Regions from separate parts of the Arthrobacter sp. JSM 101049 genome, predicted to be linked through region 2. Evidence: riboswitches for the same ligand, from Rfam matches in the RefSeq annotation. Region 2 holds a riboswitch; the other holds the start of a gene.

Region 1 (6,957 bases), on a different contig from region 2:
CCCGGGTCGGAGGTGATGATCGAGGAGGCCTGCAGGAAGGGGGCCTTGTCGGTGGCCTTGGCGAACTTGGAGCCGAATTCGCCAAAGGAGAGGTGCTGGGCCTTCTGGTCGACCAGCCCGAAGGTGGCCACGTCCCAGAAGGCGGTGGAGCCGCCGACGCCGAGGACGACTTCGTAGCCGTCGGGGGCGGAGAAGAAGGAGGAGAGCCCGTCGCGGATGCTGCCGACCAGGTTCTTCACCGGTGCCTGGCGGTGCGAGGTGCCCAGGATCGCGGGGTTGGCCGCGGCGAGGGCCCGCAACTGCCCGGGGCGGACCTTGGAGGGGCCGGCTCCGAAGCGACCGTCCGCCGGGAGAAGGGATGCGGGGATGCTCAGCGAATCGGTCAAGTTCTGCTCCTGCCATGGGGTGGATTCTGCGTGCGGACGCGCTCCGGGGGAGGCAACGCCCGGGTTCCATGCTCGCGCACGCACGGGGGGAATGCCGAAAGCCGACGGCATTGTTAACGCAGGTAGAGTTGGAGTCACGGGTTCACCATCAAACGCCCCGCCCTACAGGAGTGCCACGCAGTGACAGATCTGATCGACACCACGGAAATGTACTTGAGGACCATTCTGGAACTCGAGGAAGAGGAAATCACGGCCCTGCGTGCGCGCATCGCCGAGCGGTTGGACCACTCCGGACCGACCGTCTCGCAGACGGTGGCCCGCATGGAACGTGACGGACTCGTCGTGGTGACCCCCGACCGCCACCTCGAGCTGACGGCAGCCGGCCGCGAGCGGGCCACCTCCGTGATGCGCAAGCACCGCCTGGCCGAGCGCCTACTGGCCGACGTCATCGGGCTGGAATGGGAGTACGTCCACGACGAGGCCTGCCGCTGGGAACACGTCATGAGCGAGCGCGTGGAGAAGCGCCTCTACAATCTGCTGGGCAAGCCCTCCGATTCGCCCTACGGCAACCCGATCCCGGGCCTGGAGATCCTCGGGGGCCCGGCCGCCCACGAATTCGCCCTCGGCGTGCAGAACCTGGATGCCGCACTGCGCGATGGCAACACCGGCCCGGTCGCCGTCGAACGCCTCGCCGAGGCGATCCAGGTCGATCCGGAACTGCTGGCCCAACTGAACGACGGCGGAATCCGCCCGGGTGCACAGGTCACCCTGGAGCGCGCCGGCGAGTACGTCGTCGTGCGGGTGCAGGGGATCGAGGGGGCCCTGGAGCTGCCCGTGGAGGTCAGTGCGCACGTGTTTGTCGCCCGCCAGATTTGATAACGGGATTGTTACTTTGTATCTGATTCCGGTACTCTGGTAACAGATGGGGCTTCGTCCCCTTCACCCCTTCCGACCGCCTAGCCCTGCCTGCGGAACGGGTCCGTTCGTTTTTTGTCAGGCAGGGGTGGAGAACCCATTTTTCCGGCGGTCCGCCATGCCCGGGCATCCCGGCATCCGGACGCCTCGGGGTGAAGCCGCGCTGCAGGTCCCACTGCAGGCGGCCGGGCCTGACCGGCCCGAATCCGACAGCTAACTCCGCCGGCGCCCATGAGAGGTCACCGTTTGACAGAGCAAAAGCGTTCCGGCCGCCGTGCCGCCATGGCTCGCATGGCCGTCGCACCCGCAGCGGACACCGACGACGCCTGCTACGTAGCGCGCCGATTCGCCGGCGGCATGCGCTATGCGCCGCCCGCGACCCCCGTGGCCGCGGATGCCGTGGCCGCCACCGCTGCGGAACCGCAAGCTCCTGCGCTGGCCTTTGTCCCCGAGTCCGCGGCTGCCCCCGAGCTGGCCGCCGCCCCGGACCGGTCCGCCGCACACCGTCACGCCCCCAGCGAGGGCTCGCCCCGCCGCCCGGCCCTGGCGTGGAGCCACCGGTTTGCCGCCGTTGCGGCCGTGTCGGGACTGGCCCTGGCCGTTGCCTACCCCACGATGACCGGGAGCGGAAGCGACGCCGAACGCGTCGCCCACCAGTCCGCCGCCAGTGTCGCCGACGTCACCGTGCCGGCCACCGAGGACTTCTCGATGGTGAAGGCCTCCGTGACCAGCAGCTTCACCAAGGACGACCAGCTCAGCTACCTGATGTCGGCCTCCGGTGGCGACATCAGCACCATCGACACGCATGGCGTTCTGGCCCAGCCGCTCAACCACGTCCGCATCACCTCGCCGTTCGGCGCCCGGGCGAATCCGACCGGCGAAGGGGCCCAGGTCCACATCGGCCAGGATTACGGCGTCGCCTGTGGAACCCCTGTCAAGGCGGCCGCCTCGGGCACCGTCGTGCAGGCCGGCTGGGCCGGGCACTCGGGCAACCGCGTGCGCATCGACCACGGCAACGGGCTCGAGACGACCTACAACCACAACACGAGCCTGAAGGTCTCCGTCGGGCAGCAGGTCAAGCGCGGGGATGTGGTGTCCCTGAGCGGAACCACCGGGAACTCGACCGGCTGCCACCTGCACTTCGAGGTGCTGGTCAATGGCGATGCCGTGAACCCCGCCGGGTGGCTCTAGGGGCCCACGATCACGGTCCGTGATCGGGAAATAACCGATTCGTGACCGGAACGTGACTTTTACAAACATTTCAGATAAAGTTGTCGTCGTGCCAGACCGCATAGGGGTCGGGCGCACTCGGGCAGATTGCCGAATACTGCCACTGCCCGAGGTCCGTTCGCAAAGAATCGCTTGGCAGTAGCGGGGGAACCACATTCCGGATCCGCAAGGGTCCTAGGGGTTAAGTGTCCCGGTCCGGCTCACCGGACAGGACACCGAGTGACTCCCACTCGAACCCGACAGCTCACCTCGTAGGCATTGGGAGAGGTAATCAATTTATGACCAAGCGTCAAGCTCTGGGCCGGCACCGCGCCACCCCTGTTCGCACCAACCCGTTGGAGTCGATCTCCAAGGCTGTTTCCTCCAACGCAGGTTCCGTCGGCCGCCAGGCCGCCGTCATCGCCGCCGCTTCCGGCCTCGTCCTGACGCTCGGCGTTCCCGCCCAGGGTGCCACGGCAGTCCGTGAGGCCGACAAGGCCCCGGCCGCCGACCTGCTGCGCGCCTCCGTGGCGACCCCGGCGACCGTCAAGGTCCCCGAGAAGAAGACCTCCAAGTCCGCTCCGGTCACTGTCTCCGTTGCCGACATCGAGTCCACCGATGGCTCGGCCTACCGCGCCGCACAGCGCGAGGCCGCTGCCGAGCGCGAAGCCGCCCAGGAAGCTGCCGCCGAGCGCGAAGCCGCCCAGGAGGCCGCTGCCGGCGCCGCCATGACCCGCGAGAGCCGCCAGGCCTCGTCGTCGCAGGGCACCACCACCGTGGCCTCTGCGGAAAAGCCGAAGAAGATCGCCTCGGCCCCGAGCGCCGGCCTGTCCGGCATCGCCGCCACGGCCATGGCATACAAGGGTTCCCCGTACGTCTTCGGCGGCGCGACCCCCGGCGGCTGGGATTGCTCCGGCTTCGTGAAGTACGTCTACGCACAGCACGGCATCAGCCTGCCGCACGGCACCTCCGCGCTGCGCTCCTCCGGCAAGTTCGTTCGCACCTCCAACCCGAAGCCGGGCGACCTGGTGTTCCAGAATGGCGGAAGCCACGTCGGCATCTACATCGGCGGCGGCCAGATCATCGGGGCCCAGAACCCCTCGGTCGGCACCGTCCTGCGCCCGGCCAACAGCCCGTACGGCCCGCTGACCGGCTACTACACGTACGCCGGCTAGTCGAACAAGCCCCTAGTGGAGTCCTCACCCGTTTGGGTGGGGGCTTCGCTGCTTTAACGCCCCTTGTCCGGAGCCGGACACGCCACAACCGGCACCCACGGCGTTCCCCATGGCGGGGCCCCCGGGCTTAGGCTGGTGCCCGACGGACGTTGTACGGCACCCCGGGCGACGGTTTGGACCGCCATCCGGGGGAGACACCACGACGAGGAACGCGGATGCGAACCCTGGTACTGAATGCAGGATACGAGCCACTGGCGGTGGTCAGCTTCCGCCGTGCACTGCTGCTCGTGCTCACCGGCAAGGCCAGCGTCTTGGCCGAGGTCGGCGAGCCGGTCATGACACCCCGGATGGCCATCGGCAGGCCCTCGGTGATCCTGCTCAACCGGTACATCAAGGTGCCCTACCGCGAGGCGGCCACGGTGACCCGGCGGGGCGTGCTGCGGCGCGATGGCCACCGCTGCGGCTATTGCGGAAAGGCCGCCACGACCGTCGACCACATCATGCCCCGGTCCCGCGGTGGCTCCAACACCTGGGAGAACCTCATCGCCTGCTGCCTGGCCTGCAACCGCGCCAAGGGAAACCGGACCCTGGCACAACTGGGGTGGAAGCCACGGTTCACCCCCAGTCGCCCACGCGGCCCGCATTGGTTCATCACCGAACTCGAACGACCGGCACCCGAGTGGTCGGATTTCCTGACGGGAACAGCAGCATGAACTTCGACGCCATCGTCGTCGCCGGTGGACGCGGCAGCCGCCTGGGTGGACGGGACAAGCCCCTGCTGCGCCACCGCGGGACCACGTTGCTCGACCACGCGCTGCGGGCCACGGCGGCAGCCCACCGCATCGCCGTCGTCGGGCCCACGGAACTGAACCCCGTGGTGTCCCGGTACGCGACCGAAGCCGATACCGGGCAGGTGATCACGCTGACGCGCGAATACCCGGCCTTCGCCGGGCCCGCAGCGGCCGTCGCGGCCGGGGCACGCGCCCTCGGCGATGGGGCAGCCGGCGAGGTGCCCGTGCCGGGTGCCCACTCGCCGCTGACCCTCATCCTGGCGGCCGATCTGGTGGAGCCCGCCCCGATCGCCGCCGGCATCCTGCGCTACGCGGTCGACCATCCGCCCGAGGCGCCCGCCGGAACGCCCTCGGGGGCAGCGGCGCGGACGGCGCCGGACGAAGACGAGCCTGACGGGCTGGCCCTGGAGGAGTTCGGCACGGCGTGGGTCCCCGTCGACGCGGACGGACGACTCCAGCCACTGAGCTGCGTCATCGAGACACCGGCCCTCCTGCGGGCCATCGACGCCGCGGAGAAACCCGGCGAGGGCCTGGCCAACTCCTCGATGATGCGCCTGCTTGCTAAGGTGCAGATAGTCAGGGTGAGCCTCGACGGGGTGGACTACGCGGACGTGGACACCTGGGAAGATGCCGACAACGCGGGCATCGTCCGCCCGCCTGCCGACGGGAGGGCCACCTAGCCCGCAATGCACAGGAGGTACGGATGTCCGAGATACCAGAGCTGGATGCCTGGGTAGCCGAGCTGTTGGCAGGCCTGGAGATCCCCGACGCCCCCATCGACGTCGACGACATCCTGGGCATGGCAGGGGTCGCGGCCCACACCATCGTGCGTCCGGCGGCACCGGTGACGACCTACGTCGCCGGGTTCGCCGCCGGGTTGGCGGCCGGTGCCGGCATGGCCGGCGAAGCCGCCTCCATGCAGGGCGCCCATGCGCGCGTCAAGGCGCTGCTCGCCCTCCGCGGCTCCGACCAATAGTGCACGAGGTCGACTGGGAGGAAGCCCGCCGCCTGTCCCACGACGCGGGCCGGGCCCTGGCCGTTGCCACCGCACGCCCGGAGACCGTCCCGCTGGCCGCAGCCACCGGACGGATCCTCGCTCGGGACATCACCTCGCTGCACAACATGCCGCACTACGCCTCCTCCGCCATGGACGGCTGGGTGGTGTCAGGCCGCGGGCCCTGGCACGCCGAGGCAACCGCCCGCCCGCATGCCACCGCCGGAACCGAACCGGCGCCCCTGGCCCCCGGAACGGCCCGGAGAATCGTCACCGGCGAGGCGATTCCTGCCGGGGCCACCACGGTCCTGCGGCAGGAGCACGCCACCGTCGACGCGAGCCGCAACCTGCTCCTGGCCGACCCCGCCCCGCGGGACGGCGCCGACATCCGGGCCCCCGGCCGCGAGGCCTCCGCCGGGGAGTCGCTGCTGCGCGCCGGGATGCGGTTGAACCCGGGACGGATCGCCGTGGCGGCCGTCGGCGGACACGACGTCCTGGCCGTCACCGCTCCCGTGCGCGTGCGGCTGGTCCTCACCGGGGACGAGGTCGTCACCAGCGGCATCCCCGCCCCCGGCCAGGTCCGGGACGCCTTCGGCCCGGTGCTGCCCGCCTGCATCGAGGCCCTGGGAGGGACCCTGGTGGACGCCGTGCGCATCGGCGATGACCGGCAGGCCACGCTCGATGCCCTCGACTCCCCGGCCGCCCGCGGAGTCGACGTGCTGGTCAGCACCGGCGGGACCGGGCATTCACCAGCCGACCACCTCCGCCCCGCCGCGGCGCAGCTCGGCGCGACGACCCTGATCGGCTCTGTGGCCATGCGCCCCGGGCACCCCGCGATGCTCTCCCGCCTGCCCGGCGGCCGGCTGCTGGTCGCACTGCCGGGCAACCCGCTGGCCGCGTTGATGGCCGTGGTGACCCTGCTGGAACCGCTGCTGGCGGCGGCCACCGGACAACCGCCGTCGTCCCCGGTCCGGGCACGGGCAGGGGAGGGGATCCGCGGCGCCGGGCACTCGCACCGCCTCGTGCCGGCGAGCTGGGCAGACCCCGTGGACCGGCAGGTGCTGGTGGCTTCCGAACACACCGGCTCGGCCATGATGCGCGGGCTGGCCCACGCCGACGCCGTGCTGGTGGTCCCGCCCGCCGGGACGGCTGCCGGGGCGGGGATCGGCTGGCTCCCGCTGCCGTGGTACGGTCGGTGAAACACCCCCGGTGGGGCGCTTCCACCGCGCCCTGAGGGCGGCGGAGCAAAGGAGGTCCACGGTGAGCAGACTGACCCAGCGGCGCCGGATCGTGCGGTACTCGCTGGAGGCCGGATCCCGCGTCCGCGAAGAGACCATGGCCGCCGAGGAACCGCTGGAAATCCGGCTGGGCGGCCGCGTCTTCAGCGTCACCATGCGCACCCCCGGCGACGACTTCGACCTGGTCGCCGGCTTCCTGGTCAGCGAGGGCGTCATCGCCCATCCCGGCGAACTGGCCAGCATGCGCTT
Region 2 (6,957 bases):
GGGCACGCCCGATCCTACCCGGCTGGATCCCTGCTTCCTTTGCAAGCGATGCCCCGGATGCGTTCACCGACCAGAATTGCGCCAAAGGCGCTGCGCCTGATGGGAAGGAAGGAATGATGATTGAGCTGACGTCGACGTTGACGTGTCCTGCTTGCGGGTACGAAGCATCCTTGCGGATGCCCTCCGATTCCTGCCAGTTCTTCTGGGCGTGCCCAAATTGCACCAAGCGAATTCGGCCCGTTGCCGGCGATTGCTGCGTGTTCTGTTCCTACGGGACAGTACCTTGCCCCTCAAGGCAGGATTCGTCCACGTAAGAAAAAGCGGTGCCGACCGGTAACGTATCGTCCACCTGTTGCAAAAGATGGACCGCGGGAGGGCCCGGCGTGCTTGATTCCGGCCCGGACACATTGTTTTTCGGCGTAGGACAAGCCCTCTACCCGAAAGCGAACCATCTGAACGCATAAAAGCGCTCCCCAGCTGCTGGAACTGAATTATGGAGTCCAACAACTGGGGAGTAGTTCAAAGTGGCTCGGGCCCTTGCCCGGTTTTCCCTAGCCTACGTAGGTGTAGTAGCCCATCAACGGCCCATAGGGGCTGTCGGCTGGACGGACAACGGTGCCGACGGAGGGGTTCTGTGCGCCGATGATCTTACCGCCACCGATGTAGATACCGGCGTGGCTGCCGCCGTTCTGGTAGACCAGGTCGCCGGGCTTGGGGTTGGAGGTCTTCACGAACTTTCCACTGGTGCGGATGGCGGTCGTGTTGTGGGGCAGGCTGATGCCGGCCTTGCCGTAGATGTACTGGATGAAACCGGAGCAGTCCCAGCCCGAGGGGCTGCTGCCGCCCCACACGTAGGGTGTCCCCTCGTAGCTCATGGCCATGCCCGCGATCCCCGAGAGGCCCGCGCTGGATGTCGGGCTGGTTTCGGTCGTCTCCGGAGCGGGAGTGGAGGCCGTGGTGACCGTACCGGTCGACGAGGCGTTGTCGTTCGTGCTCGACGGCGCCGGCGTTGAGGACTGGCGGCTCTGGCGGGTCATCGCAGCGCCTGCGGCTGCTTCCTCGCGCTCGGCAGATGCGGCGGCTTCCGTCTGGGCGTCTATGCGGTCCGCGGCGGCTTGGCGTTCAGCGGCATCCTGGGCTGCTTCGCGTTCGGCTGCGGCCTTGCGCAATGCTGCGCGGTGGGCCGATCCGTCGGTGGACTTGACGTCGGCGACGGATACCTTGATCTGCTTCAGCTCTTGCGGCTTGGCGTCCGCAACGGTGACGGCGGCGGGGGAGTCCACGGAAGTGCGCAGGATGTCAGCTGCCGGGGCCTTGCCTGCTTCGCGGGCGGACGGGGCGCCCTCGGCGGGAACGCCGAGGGTCAGCACGAGGCCGGAGGCCGCGGCGATGACTGCGGCCTGGCGGCCAACTGAGCCGGCGTTGGAGGAGACTGCCTTGGAGATAGAGCCCAAGGGGTTGCTGCGGACGGGCGCGGCGCGGTGGCGGCCCAGGTGTCGCTTGGTCATGTGTTGGTTACCTCTCCCAATGCCTGCGGGGTTAGCTGTCGGGTTCGAGTGGGAGCCACTCGGCGTCCCGCGCTGACAAGGCAGCGCGAGGCGCTTAACCCCAAGGGCCCGGTGGGCCCGGATTTGGTTCCCCCGCCACTGCCAGAAGCTTCGCGAACGGACCCGAAGTGGTGGCAGTGCTCGGCAATCCACTTGGGTGTGCCGGGCTCATAGGAAGCCCGGCACGCAGACGAATTTACATGAAAGAACTGTAAAAGTCACGAAATGGTTACGGATTGATGTAGGACGTGTCACGACGGCCGCAGGCTTGGCGCGGACCGGGCGATGGTGGGATTGGGCACCAGGTCTTGATGTATACCCCCGGGGGGTATATCTTGGGGGCATGGAAACAGAAGGAAGGCACCACGGCCACGTCGACACGCAGGCCGGACCCGCGGGCCATGACGACCACGCGCCCATGGATCACAGCGGGCAGGGCCATGGCGGCCACCACGGGCACGGGGACCACGTGGGCCAGTTCCGCCGCTTGTTCTGGATCATGCTGGTCATCGCCGTACCGGTGGTCGGGTTCAGTACCATGTTCGCCTCGATCATCGGCTACCAGCTGTCCCAGGCGCCCTGGATCTTGTGGATCTCCCCGATTCTGGGCACCATCATGTACGTGTGGGGCGGCAAGCCGTTCCTGACCGGCGCGGCCGGCGAACTCAAGGACCGCAAGCCGGGGATGATGTTGTTGATCGCCCTGGCGATCACCGTGGCGTTCCTGGCTTCCTGGGGTGCCCATCTGGGCCTGCTGGACCACGGCCTGGACTTCTGGTGGGAACTGGCCCTGTTGATCGTCATCATGCTGTTGGGCCACTGGATCGAGATGCGCTCCCTGGCACAGACGTCCTCCGCCCTGGATTCGCTGGCGGCCCTGCTGCCCGACGAGGCGGAAAAGCTCGTCGACGGCCAGGCGGTCCCCATTGCCCCCGCCGACCTCGTGGTCGGGGATGTGGTCATTGTCCGTCCCGGGGGCCGCGTACCCGCCGACGGCCGCGTGGTCGAAGGCACTGCCGACGTCGACGAGTCGATGATCACTGGTGAGTCCCGCCCGGTCCGGCGGGGACCGGGCGATCAGGTGGTGGCCGGTACGGTGGCCACGGACACCGCGCTGCGCGTGGAGATCACCGCCATCGGCGACGATACCGCGTTGGCGGGGATCCAGCGTCTGGTCACCGAGGCCCAGGGCTCCTCATCACGGGCCCAGCGCATCGCCGACACCGCGGCCGGCTGGCTGTTCTGGTTCGCGCTCGGGGCGGCCGTCATCACGGCGGTCGTCTGGGGTCTGCTGGGCTTCCCGGATGATGCCGTCATCCTGACGATCACCGTCCTGGTCATCGCCTGCCCCCACGCACTGGGTCTGGCGATCCCCCTGGTGGTCTCCATCGCCACCGAACGTGCCGCCCGCGGTGGCGTCCTGGTCAAGGACCGCCTCGCCCTGGAGAGCATGCGCACCGTGACCTCGGTCCTCTTCGACAAGACCGGTACCCTGACCCGGGGCGAGCCCGTCCTGTCCAAGGCCCTGCCGGCCGAGGGCGAAGACGAGCGGGAGGTCCTGGCCGTTGCCGCTGCCGCTGAGGCCGACAGCGAGCACCCGCTGGCCAAGGCGATCGTCGCCGCGGCCAGGGACCGCGGAATCGAACCCCGGACGGCAACGGATTTCAAGGCCTCCACGGCGCTGGGCGTGGACGCGGACGTCGGCGGCTCCAGGATCAGCGTCGGCGGCCCCGGCATGCTCGAACAACACGGGGCAGCCCCTTTGCCCGAGACCGAGGGATGGAAGGCCGAGGGGGCGATCATCCTTCACGTGCTCAGGGACGGTGCGGTGATCGGCGCGCTGGGCCTGGCCGATGAGGTCCGCCCGGAATCACGCGAAGCGGTCCGGGCCCTGCATGCACTGGATATCGAGGTGGTCATGATCACCGGCGACGCCGAGGCCGTGGCCCGCTCCGTGGCCGGCGAGTTGGGCATCGACCGCGTGTTCGCCGGGGTGCGCCCGGAGAACAAGGAGGAGAAGGTCGCCGAGCTGCAGCGCGAAGGCCGCAAGGTCGCGATGGTCGGCGACGGTGTCAACGACGCCCCCGCGTTGGCCCGGGCCGATGTCGGCATTGCCATCGGGGCTGGTACGGACGTGGCCATCGCCTCGGCGGGGGTGATCCTGGCCAGCGATGATCCCCGTTCGGTGCTTTCGGTCATCGAGCTCTCCCGTGCCAGCTACCGCAAGATGAAGCAGAACCTGTGGTGGGCGGCCGGCTACAACCTGGTCTCCGTTCCGCTGGCGGCCGGCGTCCTGGCCCCAGTCGGTTTCGTGATGCCCATGGCGGTCGGTGCCCTGTTGATGTCGGCTTCCACCGTCGTGGTCGCCCTGAACGCGCAGCTGCTACGCCGCCTGGACCTGGCCCCCGGAGCCAGCACGGCCGAGGCCCTGCGCCGGTCACCGTCCCCGGAGCGGGAACCGGCCACTGTGTAGGCGTTGCCGGCCCCACACGGGCAGCAGGAACCGATGGGAGCACCCACGGGCCCAGGGCCCTGGTGGGTGCTCCCGTCACATGTCCACGGGGCCCCGCGTCTATTCCCATTTGAATGGGCTACTTGACGTAGGAGAAGACCCCCATCATGCCGCGTTCGGCGTGGTAGGCGTTGTGGCAGTGCATGAGCCACTGCCCGGGGTTGTCGGCATCGAAGTAGACCGTCAGGGTGTGCCCGGGGCGGACGATGACGGTGTCCTTGCGCGCTCCGACATTGCCGACCTGGAAGGTGTGGCCGTGGATGTGCATCGGGTGCCACATCTCGGTCTCGTTCACGAACTTCACCTCCACCCGTTCCCCGGCGGTGACGTCGAAGGCGTTGGCGTAGGGGTCGGCCATGTCGTAGCGGTGGCCGTTGATGCCCCAGTCGTACTTCGCCATCCCCCCGGTCAGGCGCACCTCGTGCGTCCTATCCGGTGACCTCGCGTCCAGCTTCACCGATGGATCCGCGGTAAGTTGTCCGCCGTCCACCACCCGGCCGGCCAGCTCCGAGGGGAGCCTCGCCGGGGCAGGTGGGGTGCCGGTGCCGGTGGAGACCAGCCCGTAGGCCATTTGCCCCTTGCCCTCGGCCAGTGCCAGCAGCGGCGTATAGCCGTCCTCCACGACCAGGATGGCGTCGATGCGCTCGCCCATGCCCAGGACGACGGCGTCGATGTCCTCGTGCTTGATCGGGAAGCCGTCGGTGTGGGTCAGGGTCAGCCGCTGGCCGGGGATGCCGATCCGGTAGGCGGTGTCCCCGGCGGCATTGATGATGCGCAGCCGGATCCGGTCCCCGGCCTTGGCCTCCAAGGTCTCCGGGCCGCCGGGGCCGCGTCCGTTGAAGAGGTGCAGCGGATAGGCGATGTCCCCGGCGTCCCCGCCGAGGAAATCGCTGGTGGCACCCATGAGCGTGTTGCCCATCTTCATGGGGCCTCCTCCGCCCCCGTGGTCCATCCCGCCCATTGTCCCCATGTCGCCCATGCCCTTCGAGACCTCCTTGAGGACCTTTTCGGGGGTGGCGGTGATCCCGTCGAGCCAGTCGTCCAGGACGATGACCCAGTCCTTGTCGTATTCCAGGGTCTCCTTCGGGTCCTCGATGACCAGGGCCCCGTAGAGGGCGCGTTCGCGCTGCATTTCCACGTGGGAGTGGTACCAGTAGGTCCCCGGGTGCGGGAGGGTGAAGGCGTAGTCGTAGTCGCTGCCGGCCGCGATGGCCTTCTGGGTGAGGCCCGGGACGCCGTCGGCGTTGTTGCGCAGGGCCACCCCGTGCCAGTGGATGGTTGTGGGTTCATCGAGCTGGTTGTCGACTCTGACCTCGAGCCGGTCCCCGGCCTTGCCGCGCAGGGTCGGCGCGACGAGAGAACCGTCGTACCCCCAGGTGTTGGCCTTCTTGCCGGCAATGGTGGTGGATAACGGTCCGGGGGCGAGCTTCTTGGTGATGGTCGTGCCGGTGGATGCCCGTGCGGCTTCGGCCTGGGCGACCAGCGGGTCTGTGGGCAGGATCCGGGCCGGCGGGGCGGCTGTCGGTTTGGCGGGGGTGCAGGCGGCCAGGGCAGCCGCGGCGGCGGTCGCGACCGAGAGCCCCAGGAACGAGCGGCGGTTCAGTTGGTTTTGCACGGAGGGGTTTCCTTGGTGTCGTGGGGGTTCTATACGGGAGTGGTGAAGGTCCCTGAGAGGTTCTGGAGCTGGTAGATCCAGTGCGTCCAGGTGCCGGTGGCCATGAGCACGCCGACGAGGACAAGCAGGGACCCGCCGGCGATGTTGAAGGCGCGTATGTGGCGCCGGACGAAGCCCAATGCCCGGCTCACCCGCTCAAGGCCCAGTGCCACGAGCAGGAACGGGATCCCCAACCCCAGGCAGTAGAGGAAGCCCAGCAGCGCGCCGCGGCCTGCTTGTCCGGTGCTGGTACTCAAAGCCAGCACGGCGCTGAGGGTGGGGCCCATGCAGGGTGTCCAGCCGAGGCCGAACACGATTCCCAGCACAGGTGCCCCGGCAATCCCGGCCCTGGGCTTGAAGGACGGCTTCACCGTCCGTTGCAGCGCCGGGAAGAGGCCCACCAGGACCAGCCCCATGGCGATGACGAAGATGCCCAGGCCCCGGATGAGCAGGTCCTGCCAGCGCAGCAGCCAGCCGCCGATGAGGCCGAAGGCGGCACCGTAGAAGGTGAACACGAGCGCGAAACCCAGGATGAACAGGCCGACACCGGTGAGCATCCGGCGGCGGCTCCCGGGCCGCCCGGCCTCGGAGAGCCCGGAGACGTAGCCCAGGTAGCCCGGGACCAGGGGCAGGATGCACGGGGACAGGAAGGAGACGACACCGGCGGTCATGGCCAGCGGTGCTGCCACGACCAGCGCGCCGGATTGGACCGTTTCGGCGAAGAACGCACCGATGCTCATCCCCGTCCTCCCCGGCGATGGGCTGGCCCGCCGGTTGCTGTTTCCCCGCCCGTTTCCCCGGCCCTACGTGGCACCGCCCGGGCCCTGCGGGTGGTCATTCCTGGCCCTTTTGGGGCTCGGCGTCGGTGAAGGTGCGCCCCATGTCGCGGGAGACCCGTACACCGGTCGCGGAGGCGATCCAGATCTGCGTGTCGCCGTCCTTGACGACCAGGTCCATGGCGGCCACGTCCTTCGAGGTGGCGGGTTGTTTCCGCCATTGCAGTCCGCCGTCGCTGCTGACATACAGGGCCCCGTCGGGTGTGATGCCCGCTGCCTGGTTGCCGGATATGGCGGTGATCATCAACAAGGGGGCCCCGGGAACCCGGTTCCATGAATTGCCGTGGTCGTTCGAGCGCATCAGGCCGGACTCCGTGGTCGCCAAGGCGACGTGGCCGTCGGTGGCGGCGGCGAGATGGTAGGCCGGCACCTGGTCCCCGGCCAGCTCCCAGGAGCTGCCGCCCTTGT

Evidence for each region. Region 2 has a riboswitch for cyclic di-AMP ahead of AB8M85_RS04340 (C40 family peptidase). Riboswitches for the same ligand answer to the same signal wherever they lie in the genome.
Region 1: linked by a shared signal. The riboswitch ahead of AB8M85_RS09050 (M23 family metallopeptidase) and the one ahead of AB8M85_RS04340 (C40 family peptidase) in region 2 are both predicted to bind cyclic di-AMP.

The regions. Positions count from the first base shown of each region.
Region 1 is NZ_JBGFFC010000002.1:821,787-828,743, reverse strand. It holds gene serC (phosphoserine transaminase) at 1-386, opposite strand, end outside; gene AB8M85_RS09055 (metal-dependent transcriptional regulator) at 567-1,262, shown strand; cyclic di-AMP (ydaO/yuaA leader) riboswitch at 1,368-1,544, shown strand; gene AB8M85_RS09050 (M23 family metallopeptidase) at 1,593-2,492, shown strand; cyclic di-AMP (ydaO/yuaA leader) riboswitch at 2,610-2,803, shown strand; gene AB8M85_RS09045 (C40 family peptidase) at 2,810-3,685, shown strand; gene AB8M85_RS09040 (HNH endonuclease) at 3,901-4,398, shown strand; gene AB8M85_RS09035 (NTP transferase domain-containing protein) at 4,395-5,156, shown strand; gene AB8M85_RS09030 (DUF6457 domain-containing protein) at 5,180-5,452, shown strand; gene AB8M85_RS09025 (molybdopterin molybdotransferase MoeA) at 5,452-6,669, shown strand; gene fdhD (formate dehydrogenase accessory sulfurtransferase FdhD) at 6,731-6,957, shown strand, end outside.
Region 2 is NZ_JBGFFC010000001.1:923,411-930,367, forward strand. It holds gene AB8M85_RS04335 (GDCCVxC domain-containing (seleno)protein) at 114-314, shown strand; gene AB8M85_RS04340 (C40 family peptidase) at 552-1,508, opposite strand; cyclic di-AMP (ydaO/yuaA leader) riboswitch at 1,515-1,693, opposite strand; gene AB8M85_RS04345 (heavy metal translocating P-type ATPase) at 1,891-4,020, shown strand; gene AB8M85_RS04350 (multicopper oxidase family protein) at 4,139-5,674, opposite strand; gene AB8M85_RS04355 (cytochrome c biogenesis CcdA family protein) at 5,704-6,453, opposite strand; gene AB8M85_RS04360 (F510_1955 family glycosylhydrolase) at 6,548-6,957, opposite strand, start outside.